Regions from separate parts of the Komagataeibacter medellinensis NBRC 3288 genome, predicted to be linked through region 1. Evidence: riboswitches for the same ligand, from Rfam matches in the RefSeq annotation. Region 1 holds a riboswitch; each other region holds the start of a gene.
What was found. A riboswitch is a leader RNA that binds a small molecule or an ion and turns the genes downstream of it on or off. The one in region 1 is predicted to bind cobalamin.

Region 1 (4,239 bases):
GCGATGATCCGGGAGCCAGTCGGTAGCTGCGCCCGCAACTGTAGGCGGTATGTAGCCGGATCCGATCATCTGATGTCCGATCAGATGGGTCACTGCTTCCAGTAAGGGAGTGGGAAGACAGGACCGAGCTGCCATGATCCGTGAGCCAGGAAACCTGCTACCGTCGCAAACCGTGCTACCGGGCGGGACCGACCGGTGGCAGGAGATCAGCTATGACGCGTTCTTTTGCGTATCGATATATCTATCAAGCCTCCATATGTATGCGGATCGTTAGCCTGTGCTTGAATGAATCCCGGCTTCGTAAGGCAACCTTAGCAACAGACCTCGCGGCCTGCGGCTTATAATTCGCATGTACTTTCCTGACCCCAGGACACAGGTACCTACGTTTTATTCTGATAAAAAGAAATATCCATGAACACAGATATGAGCATGGTACCCCCTTCCATTGCGTCGCGCCTAATGGCGACCATTACGGAGCCAGAGCCGGTTGTTGCAATTCGGATGCTTATTGCGGCCTGTCTGGATCAATCCTCGTCCCTTCGCCTGCGTCTGCCAGAGGTAAAGCAGCTTTTCGCCCGCTTTATAGCCGCCATCATGCGTGAAAGGACAGATGCTCTGGAGGCTATTGCCAGCTCGGTGGAAAAACAGATCACCGCGCTGTCTTTTCGTCCGTTTACGCCGCGACAGGTTCGACGGATTCTGGGGATCACCAACCAGGAGCGTCTTTTCTGGACACGAGACGGGCGCCTGCACCAGACAGGAACAATCCTGAACAATCAGCGCGGTCAGAAATTCAGAGTTCCTGTATATTGTGCCGAGAGAATTGGATGGCTCAGTCAGAACCCAGACATAATCGCGGCATGGCGTGACGAGGATGCTCGCCTCCTGACGCAGGAAGGCCTGTCCGATGCAGATCTTTCCAGTTAATCCGCTCCGATTCCCGGTGAAACGAAAAATGGCCTCTCCCGTCCCTTCGCCTGATTTTATTCTCATACAACAGCGGCGACGTCAGCGTTCTGTCTCGGTATCCCGCCTTATGGAATCCGCACCTCTGCGGGAAGATGTAATTCAGGCAATAGCCAAGACTGAACTCCCTGCCCCCAATCCGGAAGACCGCATTCGTGCGGATGGATTTGAAACATTCCTACGTCTGGTACCTTCCGCTGGCCGATTACCCGCTGCGCCGAAGGCGCGGGGCGACTATCTTGAGGAACTGTTTTCGCCCCTGCTATTAGAAGCTCTCGCCTATGTGGATACAGCCCGCGATTTATCGGACACGCACGGGGTCGAGGCGCTCATGGCCTTGCTTCAGGCCTATATTTCCGCGCAATGGACAATTGGCGCGCGTGACGCCGCCATGCACTTGTATAGCGCATCAAGCCCGAACGCCTGATTGACAACATAGTGGCTAACGCGCGGGCGCGTATCCCCGCCCGCGTGTTTCGAAGATGAAGACACTGAGTGACCTACACTTATTGGATCGGAGCGACAAGTTTGATTGGCATCAACAAGCTCTTCGTTCCATGCAGGCCGGCATCGCGTTTCGAGGAATTGGGCGTTCCTCTCACTTCGCGCATAATGGAATGAGACCCTTGATTGATGATGGCCCCGCGCGAGCGGGTTAAAAGGGAACGCTGTAACGCTCTGGCTGGACAATTCTGTTCCGGGAGCCAGTCAGCGGCTGCTCCCGCAACTGTATGCGGTATGCCACCAGTTCGTTCACCTGCGGGTGAGCCACTGTTTCCCTTGGGGAATGGGAAGGCATGAACTGGCTGGCCATGATCCGTGAGCCAGGAGACCTGCCATCGTCTGCAAACCACGTCGTCGGGCGGGATGCACCGAAGGCAGGAGATTTCCCATGCGTCATGGGAAGACCAATGCGGCCGATCAATGCCCCCCATGTTTCCTGTTTCTGGCGGAAACATCGTGATGCAGCATCGCGGGACCGGCGCGTTTCTGACAACCGGCACGGGACGCCCGCATGTTGCTGAAGACCCTTACTGGGCCCTTCAAGCCGGTGCAGCAATGGGCAGCAGGCGCGACAAGGCTATCATGGAAAACGTCCATGGCGTAGATAGCACCCTCGCCGCTCATTCCCATGGCGCGCATCTCGGGGCATCAATCATGCGCTTTTCGATCCGAATTCCCCGATAGATCCGCCGATGTCCCATAATTTTAGTCATGTACGAAGCGACGAAAGACACATCATGAATATTGCGCAAAAAGCAACCTGTGTCTCGCTAATACTCAGTATCATGATTGGAGGGGCTGCTGTTCACGCACAAGTTCCTCCAGCGACAACAGTTCCGCCCGCCGTTCTGGGGCAATGGGTCACCAGAAATCACAAGGGTGTTTTCGAGATCACACGGTGTGGCGACCATCTGTGTGGAAAGCTGGTTGGCCTGAACTATAGTGATGACATCCCACGCGACCAGACGGGCCGTTCGGAATGTGGGTTGCCCATGCTGCGGGACTTCGTGCCGGATCCGGATCAACCAGACCGGTGGAACGGGTCCATTCTCGACCCCAATACCAATCATGTGTATCAAGCGCGCATGTGGGTTAACCAGTCCGGACAACTCAAGTTACGGGGCTATCTCGGGATTCCGATGTTCGGACAGACACAGACATGGCTTCCTTATAGCGGTCATATCGGCCCGAACTGCAAAATGAGCACCTGATCTGCGTGGTGCCTGGTCAGGAGAAGATGCCCATGCGCCTTGAGACGGGGCATGGGCATCTATCAGTTTATTATCCTACGTCTTTCTGGGACGGCATACCATTCTGGATAAGCAGTTGGCGCAGCGCCATGATAACTGGAAAGACCTCCTGATTCCGGTCGCCGTCCTGCTCCCGCCAGGCCTGCTGCTCCAGTTCAACAATTTCGCGATCTTCTGTGAAAACACGCTCCGTAAAGGCGATCAGCAGCGGCCACGCCAGATCCAGTAAAAATGGTATTTTCAACCTGCGTATGGAGAGCAGGCCAAATACCCGGTTGATCAATTCTTCCCGGTCCTGTGGCACATATGCAATCCACAGTTCCATGACCGGTTCATCAATCCCCTCCGTCTCGATCCGCAATGTCTGATAGGGATACTGCGTGCGGATGGTCATGACATCCCGATAGGCAAAATCCCGGCCATCCTTGCGACGCTGCCCGTAAATCAGAGCCTCGCTCAGCGGCTGCCTGCCAGACGTGCGGGCAAAGGTATAGCGGGCCTCCACAAAATCCTCTCCCCGATCCATGCCTAGAAACCGTGGTTTCATGCCTCCGACCAGTCGGCTGTGCAGGATCTGGTGGTTCATGTCCATCAGGTTTTCATGCATGAAGCTGTAGTGACATTGCACGACTTTTCCAAACCGGCGGGTACGGTAATGGGGGTCACGGACACGCGGAAAGTCCGGCAGCGCAATGCTATCGGATTTTTCCAGATCCCCCATGAACACAAAGATGAGGCCATCCTTCTCCCGGCATGCCCATGTCCGCAGTCGTGGCGGTTCATTTTCCAGCTTCATGCCGGGGGAAAAACACTGGCCACGCCGACTGTATTTCAGTCCATGGTATGCACAGCGAATGAAATCTCCACACACTTCTCCCTTGCTGAGTGGTAACTGCCGGTGGGGGCAAACATCATCCAGCGCAAAGATGGCCCCGGCCTCGGGCCTGACCACCACGATGGGTTGCCCCGCGTACCGTACGCCAATTGTCCTGCCCCGACGAAGTTCACGCGACCATGCAACCGGATACCAGAAATCCGGATTGCTGCGGACACGACGGATATCCGGATGTGGCGAAGCAGCCCCATCCGGGATGGCTGCTTCCGATGTATTTCCTGTCATGATATTTTCAATGTCTCACGCTGTTATCAGCGCATGGGACAAAACGGATATCATTTTCGCAAAAGTCGCGGATGGATGCGCTGCGACGTGCTATCGTGCGTCGGCTGGCCACGGCCACGATTTCGGACATTTTTTGCGGCAGGACGTTCGTAATGTCCGGATCGGTCAGGGCATTGCTGTCACTTAACGCACCCGATGGCGCGATCATGAGACGATCCGGCCGATGCGAACGCAGCGTCTGTTCCACGATGCCGTGCGCCATGCCGATGTGGGTAGGCGCCGCGCTGCAGCTATCGACCAGCCCCAGCGAGAGCCAGCGATACGCCGGGAAATGCTGCAGGACATACGGGAAATCGCGATAGCCATGCACAACGTCCACATGCAGGCCGCCAAAAGGTA
Region 2 (4,239 bases), on a different replicon from region 1:
CCCCGGTTCATCCCGCCCGGCGGCCGTGACATCGACAATGGCAGGTCTCCTGGCTCGCGGATTATCGCAGATCGTTTCTACCTTCCCGTTGCTAATACAACAGTGGCCCATTCCCCACAGAAAATGGACGACACGATCCCATACCGCTTACAGTTGCGGGAGCAGCCACCGACTGGCTTCCGGGACAAACCCTGCCGAAGCGGAACGGTGTTCCCTTTTCATCCGTTTGCACGGAACCACTGACTATGTAGAAGGCGAATATGCCATTCCCTTCCATTTTTTAGCAATGTTTTCCTTTCAATGCTGACCAGACAAATGAATACACTCAATGTCTGAACATGTTTGTACGTTCTGTATGATTCCACTATAATATAAATTAATACTCTCTATATATGTATTTCTGTCTAAAAAGTAATGCTACTGTGTAGACCAAAGATCGCTTCGTCACCCACACGGCGCAGACCGGTCCAGTCGGGCGTTCCACCCGAAGGGTGCCAGACGTACTGGAAGTCAGGCTGCATCACCATCCACGGCGTGACCTGAGCCTGATAGGTCAGTTCCAGGTGGTTTTCATTGCCCTGCACAAGCGTCTGCCTGTCTCGATCAAATTGCCGCAGGCCAGAACTGGCGCGACCGATGCCCCAGCCCAGACCGATCGTATCGTTGTTACGCCCCCTGAACGGCGCCTTCAGGTTCAGTCCTGCGTCAATGGCGAAGCTGATCTGGTTACGATCGCCGCCATTACCGGTGGCGCGCACGAACACACCCACCGAGCGGGCGGATGTTAACGAGGGCCGCCAGATCATCTGGTCAATGATGCCGTAGACCATCCAGTTACCCCGGTCCCAGCGCGGGGTCAGGTCGCTTTCGGTGCTGGCGGGATTGACCGAGGCCGCACCCAGTGAGCCACCATTGCGGTTGTAGCGGTAGTCGGCGAACTTCGCGGTATCATAGAACCCGCCCAGCTTGTACACGCCCGGCAGGCCGGGGTTCTTGGTCACGTTGGACATGTCGGCAGGCTGGGGGTTGAGCGCGTATTGCAGTTCGGTCATCAGCAGCGCCCCGGTGTTCATGTTGAAATTGGTACCGTTGGCGCCATCATAGGTCTGGCTGGTGGGGTCGGAATTGTAACCGCTGAGTGACCCGGTGGCCTGCTGGATGGGGGTGGAATTGTAACGGTTGCCCGGCGGGTTGTCGTCCGCTGCCGCAAACATGAAGGTGAACTTCTCGCTGGGCCGGTAGCGGATACGGATGGCGGGGGATGACAGCGGCCAGGACGGGCCGCCGCCATACAGGTTGACCGATGGCGCCATGGGCCAGCCGAAATTGGCGTTGAGGTAAAGCGAGGCGTAATCGCTGATCAGGAATTCGGTATCGAGATCCTGCTGCCCCACCTTTACATCCAGCTTGCCGCCAAGGAAGGACTGCTGGTACCACAGTTCGAACAGGCGGGTGGAGTGGTCGGCCTCGAACCCACTTATGGGGTTGAAGTTGGCCAGGTGGTCCTGCGAGATCGAGCGCCCGTGTATCTGCAGGGCGCTGACATTGAACAGGCCACCCTTCAGCCCGAACAGCTTTTCGGTATCGACGGTAAGTGTTGGCATGGTCACGCCATCATAGGACGGGCCGGTACCCGAGCCTGCCGCGCCATCATTACCCGAAGCCGAACCGCCAGTGCCGTTGCCCCACAGTTCATCGACTTCCTGGATGTCAAAACTGATGCCATGCCTGTACAGCCATGGCCGCGCGCCCCACATGTTGCCCAGCAGGTTGCCGCTGGTGTCCAGCCTGTCGCCATCATCGGCGGCGGCTTCGTGTGCTTTCTGCGCATCAGCCTGCGCGCGTTCGGAATCCCGCACGGTGGCGGGGTCGATCTGCTGGATCAGCGGTGTGGAATTGCCAAGGCGGGCGCGGTCTTCCTCGATCTGGGTCTGAGGGGCCTGAGCATAAGCGGCTGAATATGTGAAGAGGCTTCCTACCAGAGTGGAGTTGATAAAAAGCACACGAGCCGTGCGTCGCGTAACGCACGGAGAGTCAAGAAATGTCATGAAAAGAGCCTGTCGGAGAGCGTCGGTAAAAGAGCAACAATTCCGAATGCTGTCATTTCCCGAGCGGGAAACGAACACGCATGCCATCGCGACAGAGCGTCAAAGAAAAAAATGCATCACGCCTTGATCCGCCTCCGGCTCCACCCGCCCGGCGACATATCTGGACTCGACGGTAGGTCTCCTGACTCACGGGTCATCACGTTACGTCTGCCTTCCCAACCGAAGCCAGTGGCTGCTACCCAATTGGTAGCTGAGGACACAACGCTCGCCGTCTACAGTTGCGGGGGCAGTTATCGACTGAACTCCCGGGAAAACCTTCCCCAGCCAGAGTTATACGACATTCCCTTTTCACCCGTTCGCACGGGACCGTCGACTTGATAGGCAGCGTTATAAAAGTCTTACGTCAAAAAACGCAAGACAGGAGAATTGTAGAAACCATTCCCGATGGATATTGATCTCCTGCGCATGAGCATTTCACCTGTAACCACCATGATTTATGTCAAATTATGTCAAACGATACCCTCGATGTCGCGATCTTCGAGCACTCGGAAGACCCTGTCATAGGCATAGCCAGCGTCCATCGTTGCAATATCGATCGCTCCTCCGGTTATGGCTTCGATCGCATCGAGCCGCGTGGCGACGGCTATGCCTTCATTCTCCTCGCCAGCCGCGACCTTAAACATCCAGCACACCGCCAGCAACATCGTCTACAGCGGTATGCTGCCTGCAAGCTGACTCGAGCCGCTGGTTGCGGCCGTTGGTCGCCATCGTGGCATCCGGGTTGGTCACGCAGACCTTTTTGAACCTGCCGCTCTGCCGACCCTCCCGAAGCTCTTCGTTATCAGCACGCTCGACAGCCTCGACATGCCAGACGACGACTGTGTCCCGGCTGACATGTGCGCGGATCAGCGCGGCATCGATATGAACGACTTCGCCCGTCGCGATCCGAGCCTTGAGAAAGGCCTGGACGGTATGCTCAAAGATTCGCCAAAACCGTTGGACACCCTAGCACTACAGTTGCATTTTGTGTCGTGAGTGAGCGCGGATAGCACTGGCCTGATGCGTTCGTCGAAAGACGGACCATCTGAGGATGTGAGAGACGGGTAGTCTGCGTTGTGCAAGTTTTACGACGAGGCGCCTGATCTCCTGAATGGACCAGCGGACAAGGACTGTCGTGTTCTGAGTTGTGTTTTTTTCGGTTTCAGTGAGTTTGCCTGGTAACGGACACTGGCCATGACGGCATAGGCCAGCATGACCAGAGAGACGTGCCGATGCCAACCATGCCAGGAGCGGGTCTCGTTATGATCAAGACCAAATTCGTTTTTGGCCGTCTCGAACCCTTCTTCGATCCTCCAGCGCGTCCCTTCAACGTTCACCAGTTCCTGCGTGGTTGTCCCTTTCGGGCTCCAGGTCGTAAAATAGGCAAGGTCCCCGTCAGCGATGTTTCGGCGGATCAACAGGCCACGTGTCCATGGTCCGGCTATAGGGCAGTCAAATTCTTCAGCATCCAGATCAGCAAGCGGAAGATACGCCCAGTCATAAAGTCGCTCACCTTTTGTGCCGTGCCCCGCTGACAGACGACGCCAGGCCTGGTCTGGCAGTCCTGCTGCAATATCTTTCGCCTCTCCGGCAATCAGCGGTTCCGTTGCCCATGATCCGAACCAGTGATTGCCCTTGACCCCAAGCACATATCCAATTCCTGCCCGGCGAAGCGTGCGTTCTACGTCGCCCACGCCATACACGCTGTCTGCTGCAACCCAGCGGAACGGCACACCGGCCTCAATACTTCGCTCAATCATCATCGAGGCTAACGCCGGTTTGGTTGCAAACACCACGTCATCGGGAACGTGGGCCCGCTTCAGACGCTCAGGCTTTGATGTCCAGTCTTTCGGGAGATACAGGGCGCGGTCAATAAAGGCATGCCCCCGTTCCGAAACATAAGCGCCAAACACACCAATCTGGCAGTTCGTGATCTTGCCGGCAGATCCCGTATACTGCCGCCCCACACCGCAGGACGCCTGACCCTTCTTCAGAAAACCGGTCTCATCAATGACCAGCACGCCCTCTTCAGTGCCCAGATGCTCAATCACATAATCCCTGACGACGTCACGAAGGGCATCGGCATCCCAGTGCCCGCGTCCCAGAAGCGCCTGCTGCCGCCATGGACCAGGATCTCCTGCGGCTTCCGCTC
Region 3 (4,239 bases), on a different replicon from region 1:
TTCCGCGGGGCTACCTGCGCCTTCGACAATCACCAGATCGGATTGGCCACATAATGTTTCGAAAGCGGTCAGAACCTCGGGCAGGAATGCAGCCCGACCGCTGATAAAATTGGAAGCATGCAGGTGCCCTTGTGCCTGTCCACGCACGATAACCTGCGCGGTATGATCGCTTTCCGGTTTCAGAAGAACCGGATTCATAAGGGTGGAGGGGGCAACACGACAGGCGTACGCCTGAAATGCCTGCGCCCGGCCGATTTCGCCACCATCTATCGTTACGGCAGCATTGTTTGACATGTTCTGGGGCTTGAAGGGCCGGACTGTCAGGCCCCGATTGGCAAAAACCCGGCATAAACCAGCTGTCAACACGGACTTGCCTACATCGGATCCCGTACCTTGCAACATGATCGCTGGCATGAAGTCACCCGCAATCCGTAGCGCTCTTGAGCGTATCGACAGGCATAAACTGCTCCATGCCCTTGTGACCCTGGGCTGCCATACGGAGCAGTTCGATATGCATGCGCGCACGACCACGTCTCGTGTCCGGTATTTTCATATTTTCCGGTGTTCCATGTTGACGAACATGAGCCCGGAATGCGCCTGAGACCTGCAGGTCTTCCTGCTTGCCGAATTCCTCAAGCAGCGGCAGAAAGGACAGATCGGCCAGACGGTCATAATCATAGGAATCATTATCGGACGGTCTGAATGGCGCCGCCGGATGAAGCGTGAGGAAGGGCTGCCAGCCTTCCGGAACAGGATCAAGGGCCGAACAGGACCGCCTCAGTTTTACCAGTTTTGGTAACAGGTGGGTATGGGCACCGAGCGGAGAATCTTCATCAGGTTTGGGAATGGGCTGGTAAACCTCCAGCCTGCCAGCTGGTGAAAGCATGACCCTGTGGGGCTGGGCTTCCATCAGAAGCGCAAATGCTTCTGTAATGACGGCCAATGGGTCATCCGTGTGAACAGCAAGAGCTTCGACCAGGCGGGCATTTTCTGTCCGTACGCACATCCGGACCTGGCCCACGCCTATTCCCAGATCAATCAGCCATGCATCACGATCTTCTGGCCGGATGGCTTCCACATCCTTTCCCAGAACCATCAGGGTATGTCTTCCGGTCAGTTGTAACGGGCCGCAGAACGCCATGCTGTGCCGCCAGCGTCTGCCTTTTCCAACAAGGGAATCCCACGCAATGGCATGCAGGGGACCGTTGGGACACAAGCGTATGGCGCCGCGTTGGGTGACGATCTCCAGCCCGTCGAAACAGGGGGTAACGCAGACCTTGTCTCCCGGGACATGATGGAATTCGCCAATCGCACCAAACGTACCAATGCTCCAGCCGTTGCGGAGATCCAGCGCTAGCGAAGTCAGCATGGCAGGCGTAATATGTTTCATCGGAAATATCCTGTGATTCATCAATCTGGCTGAAAATAACGGCAATCCTGATAGGATACTGAAAGATTGAATGCGGGTTGACAAGAACGCCCCATCCGATCAGAACCGTTCCGACGGTGTCCCCTTTCGGGGGGATGAAAAGGGAACAGAGTGCGGATCACGATCCAAGGCTCAGGCTGCCCCCGCAACTGTAAACGGTCTGTCCTTGCAATACCGGATGTCTTGATCCGGGCCACTGGAAACCACGGTTTTCCGGGAAGGTTAAGCAGGATGTCACGCCGTGAGCCAGGAGACCTGCCGTTATGATGGTTGCGACCGGGAACTGTCGGGCGGGGTGTCCTGACGGTGTGGTGTTACGGGCTTCCCTGCGGATTGGAAGCGCTGTGGCAGCGCGCTCTCGTGGCAACGATGATGTGACCGCGAGATCTGAACCAGATGATCCTATTCCGTAATCTGCTGATTGCTTCCACCACGTTGATGACCATGGGAACTGCAGTGGCGCGTGCTGATGATTCAGTCAAACAGCATAAGCCGCAAAAACCGTCCGCCAACCAGTACGTCGTCGAGAATAAAAAATCGAAAGCCGTTGTTTCTCTGGGAGAGACTGGCCTGCCCGAACTGATCAGCGTCAGTGCAGCACGTCGGCCAACTTCCACTGATGATATCGGCACCAGCATGACCATCATCACCGAAAAGCAGATCCAGACCCAGCAGCGGCGCAGCCTCACGGATATCCTGATACGTCAGCCTGGCCTGAACGTGGTGCAGACCGGCGGCCCGGGAGGCACTTCATCCATCTTCATGCGCGGCAACAATTCGAACGAAGTGAAAGTCCGCCTGGATGGCATGGACATCAACGACGGCAGTTCAACAAGTGGCATGTTTGATGCCGGTCAGTTCGTAACCGATGGCATGGGACGGATCGAAATTCTGCGGGGCCCGCAAAGCGGTCTGTATGGTGCGGACGCCATGGCAGGGGTCATTGATATTACCACGGCGCAGGGACAGGGACGCTTCAGGCCGTTTGTCAGGATTGAAGGCGGTGGTTACGGCACCTTCAACCAGACCTTTGGTGCGCGCGGCAGCAAGGGGCGGTTCCATTATAATGTTGAGTTCTCCCATTACCGGATGGATGGGTTCAACAGTATCCCCTCCTATATCGAACGATATTATGGTGCTGACCGGCAGCAGCGCCATGAGGGCAACCGCAATGACAACCGCGGCGTCAATATCAGGCTGGGTTATGACGTAACCCGCAATCTTGACCTTGGCCTGACGGCACGCCTGATACAGGGTAACAACCATTCATATTCATTGTATGATCTGCAGAGTGAGAACCTTTACGGCGATAAAGGCGTGAGGGAACAGACCAATCAGAACGAGGCTATTGTGCGTGGAACGGCCCATCTGGTGTCATTCCATGGACTGTTCGATCAGGTGCTTGGTCTTGGTTACATGACCAATCGTAACCGCTGGACCGAGACAGGAACAAGTTACGGCAGTCCGATCAATCCCGACCCCGATTATTACCGTTCCAGCCGACTGAAGGTGGACTGGCACGGCACGTTCAATTTCAAACAGTATGGTCAGCTTCTGATCGGGGCCGAACATTTTCACGACACGTTCAACACCAGCCACACAGCCGCCACTATGTGGGATAGTGGATACAATACATCCGCCAGCATGGATACGACCGCAGGCTACGGGCAGTATCAGGGGAACTGGAACCATATTCTGTACGGCGCCGCCAATATCCGCTACGACGCCAACTCACGTTATGGCAACCACGTGACATGGCGTGTCGCGCCTGCGATCCATGTGCCGGGCACAGGAACGATCATCAAGGCCAGCGCCGGTTCGGGATTCCACGGCCCATCGCTGTACCAGTTATTCGCCAATCAGGTAGGCGCGGGATATGCGGAAAAAGGTAATCCGAACCTGAAGGCTGAACAGTTGATCGGCTATGACGCGGGGGTGGAACAGAAACTTTTGCATGATCGACTGAACTTCGGCGCGACATGGTATGACAACAGGGTTCGGAACCTGATCCAGTCCTCGCTTTCGATTGATTCGTCATATAACTACAATTATTCCTACGCCAATGTTGCGAAGGCACGGATGTATGGCGTGGAAGCTTTCCTGAACTGGAAGGCGCTGAGCAATCTGGAATTCAATCTCAGCTATACCTGGACCCATGCCCGGGATGAAACCAGTAACGTCGAACTGCAACGCCGTCCGCAGCACAAGTTCAACTTCAATACGACATGGACCCCTATCCGCGACCTGACATTTTCTGGAAATATCCTGTACACCAGCGGATGGCGTGACCTGCCGGTCATTGGCAGCGAGACGTGCAGCACCTGTGCCAAAGGGCATGGATATTTTACCATTGATGTGGCCGCCAACTATAAAATCAACCGCTATGTCTCCGTCTATGCCCGCGCCGACAACTTGCTGAACCGCCAGTTTGAGGACCCGATCGGCTACCTGCAGCCGGGGCGCGCCGGTTATGGCGGGTTTGCGTTAAATTACTGACATGAAAGGCATGATGGCAGCGATTGTGGCCGGTTTTCTCGCCTGTGTCCCCTTGACGCAGGCTCTGGCGCTGCCACGCGTGGCTTCGCTCAATCTCTGTACCGACCAATTGCTGCTTATGCTGGCTGAACCGGGCCAGATCGTGGGGATCTCGCCACTGACCCGGGACTGCTGGAACGCGGTATTGTGCGAGCAGGCACAACATGTTCCGGTATTGCGACCCACGGCGGAAAATGTCGTGGCATCCCATCCCGATGTCGTGTTGGGCGGCGTCTATACGGCGGCCGTCGCGATGCAGGCGGGACGGGAAGGGG

Region 2: linked by a shared signal. The riboswitch ahead of GLX_RS06365 (carbohydrate porin) and the one ahead of GLX_RS17655 (DUF2147 domain-containing protein) in region 1 are both predicted to bind cobalamin.
Region 3: linked by a shared signal. The riboswitch ahead of GLX_RS06340 (TonB-dependent receptor plug domain-containing protein) and the one ahead of GLX_RS17655 (DUF2147 domain-containing protein) in region 1 are both predicted to bind cobalamin.

Annotation. Positions count from the first base shown of each region.
Region 1 covers NC_016037.1:135,381-139,619, forward strand. Annotated here, with positions in the region: cobalamin riboswitch at 1-176, shown strand, start outside; gene GLX_RS15200 (hypothetical protein) at 412-927, shown strand; gene GLX_RS15205 (hypothetical protein) at 908-1,393, shown strand; cobalamin riboswitch at 1,587-1,821, shown strand; gene GLX_RS17655 (DUF2147 domain-containing protein) at 2,208-2,681, shown strand; gene GLX_RS15215 (aromatic ring-hydroxylating oxygenase subunit alpha) at 2,752-3,840, opposite strand; gene GLX_RS15220 (uroporphyrinogen decarboxylase/cobalamine-independent methonine synthase family protein) at 3,848-4,239, opposite strand, start outside.
Region 2 covers NC_016027.1:1,392,516-1,396,754, forward strand. Annotated here, with positions in the region: cobalamin riboswitch at 23-256, opposite strand; gene GLX_RS06365 (carbohydrate porin) at 405-2,048, opposite strand; cobalamin riboswitch at 2,203-2,434, opposite strand; gene GLX_RS18415 (hypothetical protein) at 2,558-2,731, opposite strand; gene GLX_RS06375 (IS701-like element IS1452 family transposase) at 3,173-4,239, opposite strand, start outside.
Region 3 covers NC_016027.1:1,384,632-1,388,870, reverse strand. Annotated here, with positions in the region: gene GLX_RS06350 (cobyric acid synthase) at 1-414, opposite strand, end outside; gene GLX_RS18945 (DUF6925 family protein) at 419-1,390, opposite strand; cobalamin riboswitch at 1,488-1,706, shown strand; gene GLX_RS06340 (TonB-dependent receptor plug domain-containing protein) at 1,826-3,925, shown strand; gene GLX_RS06335 (ABC transporter substrate-binding protein) at 3,939-4,239, shown strand, end outside.